2 regions of the Planococcus sp. MB-3u-03 genome follow, and region 2 is predicted to be linked to the other one. Evidence: riboswitches for the same ligand, from Rfam matches in the RefSeq annotation. Region 2 holds a riboswitch; the other holds the start of a gene.
The links. Region 2 has a riboswitch for FMN ahead of ribD (bifunctional diaminohydroxyphosphoribosylaminopyrimidine deaminase/5-amino-6-(5-phosphoribosylamino)uracil reductase RibD). Riboswitches for the same ligand answer to the same signal wherever they lie in the genome.
Positions count from the first base shown of each region.

Region 1: another riboswitch for FMN. It lies ahead of CW734_RS10825 (ECF transporter S component); the one in region 2 lies ahead of ribD (bifunctional diaminohydroxyphosphoribosylaminopyrimidine deaminase/5-amino-6-(5-phosphoribosylamino)uracil reductase RibD).

Region 1 is NZ_CP025135.1:1,893,093-1,895,292, forward strand. Features, by position in the region: partial or broken gene CW734_RS10820 (ferredoxin) at 132-382, shown strand; partial or broken gene CW734_RS10825 (ECF transporter S component) at 419-1,011, opposite strand; FMN riboswitch at 1,151-1,285, opposite strand; gene CW734_RS10830 (hypothetical protein) at 1,341-2,200, opposite strand, start outside.
Region 2 is NZ_CP025135.1:393,329-395,528, reverse strand. Features, by position in the region: gene ribD (bifunctional diaminohydroxyphosphoribosylaminopyrimidine deaminase/5-amino-6-(5-phosphoribosylamino)uracil reductase RibD) at 1-1,047, opposite strand, end outside; FMN riboswitch at 1,147-1,277, opposite strand; FMN riboswitch at 1,385-1,515, opposite strand; gene CW734_RS03285 (TIGR04104 family putative zinc finger protein) at 1,629-1,928, opposite strand; gene CW734_RS03280 (ring-cleaving dioxygenase) at 2,078-2,200, opposite strand, start outside.

The sequences.
Region 1 (2,200 bases), 1.5 Mb from region 2:
GCTAAAACGACTTCATCGAATCGCACTGAATTACCCTCCTGGCGGTTTTGGGTTGAAAAATCATGAAATATCTATAGAATAAACACGATAGTATAACTGGACTTGTTCGGAGATAAAGGAGAGGAACTGGAATGGCTAAATATACCATTGTTGATAAAGATACGTGTATCGCATGCGGGGCTTGCGAGCAGCAGCACCGGACATTTACGATTATGATGATGAGGGCATCGCCTTCGTTATTCTTGATGATAACACGGGGACTGAACAAGTGCCAGATGAGCTGATGGAGGATATGGAAGACGCATTCGAAGGATGCCCGACCGATTCCATTAAAGTTGCAGACGAGTCATTTGAAGGGAACCCACTTAAATACGAAGACTGACCGAAACGTGGTCAATAGAAAAAGCGGCCGGAAGAATCATCTTCCAGCCCTTCTTTTATGATAAATAATAGGAACGTTGTTTTCAATCCAGGTATGCATGCTGCCGAAGATCAATAAGACGACGGTCGTAAGCGCCAAGCCTTTGATCAAGTTGAACGGCAGGATCCCGAGGACAATGGTCGTGTACAATGCGTTCCCTGACTGTTCAGGCATGTTCAGGAAAACGTGTACATAGGCAAAAGACGAAATAATTGAGCAAGCTCATGCCGATTGCCATCGAGAATGTCCCGATGATCAAACCGAATGCGATTCCTTTTTCGTGGAAACTTTACGGTAAATGGCGTAGACCGGCAAAATGAACAACAGGCTCGTCGCGAAATTCGCCATATGCCCTACAGGAACGCCAGTCGGGCTTCCTGAAAAATCCAGTCAATACGTTTTAAAGAATGCTACCAAGACGCCTGCTACTGGCCCCATCGTGATCGCCGCGATCAGCGCAGGCACGTCACTGAAATCCACTTTCAAAATGCTGGCAATGCCGGCGGCGGAAAATTGAATAGCATCAACACAAACGAGATGCTGCTCAGCATACCGATGACGATCATCGATTGCAATTTCTTGTTCTTCATGTTTCCTCTCCTTGTCGTGATTCACCAGAAGAAAGGTTCGGGCGCATGCTGCCATAAAAATCCCTAAGCAAGTTTCACTTAAGGAGAGTTAGGCACACTGAAATAAACGGTCCGCCATTAACACGGCATGCGTCCGTACCTTCACCTTCTCCCATCCAGACTATACTGTCGGCTTTGGAATCTCACCAAATCCTGCTTTTACGGCTCGCGGGCTGATGGACCATTATGTCCAATTACCGCCGGTAGGGAATTGCACCCTGCCCCGAAGATGAATCGATATTTTTATACAAGTTAATCTTATAAAAAGACAGCAATGTAAACCATACTGCTTACATTGCTGTCTTTTTATTTTCTAACCAGTCGATGCGGTTGGGCGAAACGGGCAGTTCAAGTTCTTTGGAGAAATCGAATCCTGCCCATTCCGCTTGTGCCGTATTGGATACCGTCAGCGATGAGCCATAGGATTGAGCCGTGAGCGCCATGCTTTCGATCATCTGCATCGCTTCCATTCCGTCAAGCGCCTCCAAGTCCATTGGCTCTTCGAATATCAATGTGGCGTTCATTTCATCCACTTCGACGCGGTAACTGATCCCTTCAGGAACCGGCGATCGATAGCCGTCATTCGGCGATTGCTGAAGTGCCATCAGCGCATCTCCCACATTCTCCGGTGACATGCCGTATGCCGGAGCCAAATGCCAGTCACCCGTTGACGAGGCAAGCAAGTAAAAGCTTTGCCCCTGTTCCCCGGGTACGAGCGGTTCCACTGTCCCTATATGGGATAATTGCGCTGCCTCGCCCTCTTCATTCAAGACACGGATTTCCTGCTGGCCCATGAATGTTTCTTCCAGGCTGTATAAATACAGCAAAGTGGAAGCCGAACCTTGATCATAGGAATGGCCGTCCGGCAGAAAATGGCTGATCGTCGACCCGTTTAGCTGAAGTTCGCCTTCATATGGATGATACTCATCAAAACCCAAGCCGGATTCATCGATTTGACCGGCGAATGTTTCATATAATTCGAGAGCGTTCGGCTCCTCCTTATCGGCTAGCTGTTTAGGAATGACGAAACTTATGGGCACAACATAGCCATGATAAGCAAGCCCGATGCGCAACACGTGCGCACCTTCCAGTTCGCTGTCATAAACTGCGCTCCGCTTCACATCCGGGTCATCCGTGGCCAAACTTGCTG
Region 2 (2,200 bases):
TCCGATGCGCTCTACCTTCTGCGTCTCCAGGGGAATGCCGTTTGCCGTGGAACTGGCATGTAGATCACCAAATACGGAAACGGTTCCTTCGCCGCCGAGAATGATTGGCGCGATATACGTAGCAACTTCATCTACTTGCCCGCTTTTCAAAAAAGCGGTATTGATTTTTTGGCCGCCTTCCACAAGGACAGATAACACCTTATGCTCGGCCAGCAATTCCAATGCAGCGACGATTTCCACATCGGGCGTATCCAGTTGCAGAATTCGGACATGCTCAGGAAATGCGCCGCGGCTGTCGATATCAGCTTGTGATCCGACGATTATCCAAGTAGGGGCATCAGGTACTTGAATGACGTGGCTCTCTATCGGGATGCGCAGATGGCCATCTAAAATGACGCGGATCGGCTGCTTCGGGGAATCGGCAAACCGATTGGTCAAACGGGGGTTATCGAGTGCAATGGTCTGTGCGCCGACGAGGATGGCGTCGTGCAGCAAGCGCAGTTCGTGGACGTCGCGCTGCACTTCAGGCCCCGTAATTTTTTCCGAACGGCCGCCGTATACAGCGATTTTGCCGTCTAGCGTGATGGCATGCTTCAATGTGACGAATGGCCGGTTTTTGCGGATAAAGGTGAAGAACATCCGGTTCAGCTCCGCAGCTTCCTGCTCGCAGACACCGGTCTCTACAATCACCCCGGCGGCTTCGAGCTTCTTGATGCCCTGGCCTGAAACGAGCGGATTCGGGTCAAGCACAGCGACGACGACACGGCGGATGCCGGCTTTTATAATCGCGTCTGCGCAAGGTCCAGTCCGGCCATGATGGCTGCAAGGCTCCAGCGTCACATATAAATCCGCGCCTCGCGCTTCAGTGCCTGCCATATTCAGCGCATGGATTTCTGCATGCGCCTGTCCCGCTTTCAAATGCGCGCCCATGCCGATGATACGGCCATCTTTGACGATCACCGACCCGACAAGCGGGTTGGGGGAAGTCTGCCCGGCAGCTGATCGTGCCAATGCCAGTGCTTGCTTCATGATTTGCTGATCGTCCACTTGATCACACCTTTCAGAACAAAATAAAAACCCATTGATTAGCCAATGGGTTAGAAGACAATAGGAAATAGAACTATAGAAAACTCTATAATTTCCGTGTTCTTCCTTCTCCCATCCAGACTTTAACTGTCGGCTTTGGACTTGCACCAAATCCTGCCCCGAAAGGCTCACGGGCTTCGAATTGCTTCGTTACCGTCGATTGGGAATTTCACCCGACCCCGAAGGAATACTATTCAGTTGATCATCCACAGTATGCAAAAAGGCCCCTTCCATAAAAAGAAAGGGGCCTTGAAAGTGCATATCAAAGAAACCTAAGCGATTGCTAGTAGGCTGCTTGACGGTTCTTCTCCCATCCAGACTTTAACTGTCGGCTTTGGACTTGCACCAAATCCTGCCCCGAAAGGCTCACGGGCTTCGGATTGCTCCGTTACCGTCGATTGGGAATTTCACCCGACCCCGAAGAACGCTATAGATGATTATCTGTAAGTTTAGCGCAAGCTTCAGGGGCTGTCCAGAAAAGAATCTTCATTTGTTGTGCGCAGCCAACTCAATCCCTAGAAAGAAACTCGGATTTCTACTAGTCACCACATTGGCCCGCGCTCGTCTGTCAATTCGATAAAGAATGGATAAATGCCCATGATTACTAAAAAGGAAGCCAGGAACAGGGCGAGGGAAACGAACGGATCGATGCCGAAAGCGACCGAAATGAACATGATGAGCGGAGCGGCAAAGACGAACAAGCTGGTCTTTTTCCGCGATTCCATCGATACGAATTGCTCCTCGCGGCATGAGGGGCACTTCATCCCATCCCCGAGTGTGCACAGTCGGCATACGGTCTGTGCCCACGTCCATAACGCTCCGCAATTCTGGCATTTCGGCATCGCCCTTCTCCCCTTTCTTTGTGTTAACTATACTTACGCATATAAGTTGAATAAGTTCCCAAAATCGTCCCATTATTTCAGATTCTCTGCATCCTCTTTGTTATTGGCAGTGAAAAAGCACTGCCCATGGGGAGCAGTGCCAATTTTTCCTATAGGTATTCTTTTTCGATATCCTTCGTGCTGCGCACCGTATCGATCGGCCGCACCATGCTCTCGATCTGTTCGCGCTTCGGTTCCAAAAACGGCGGCAAAGAAAGTTTCTCCCCGAGTGT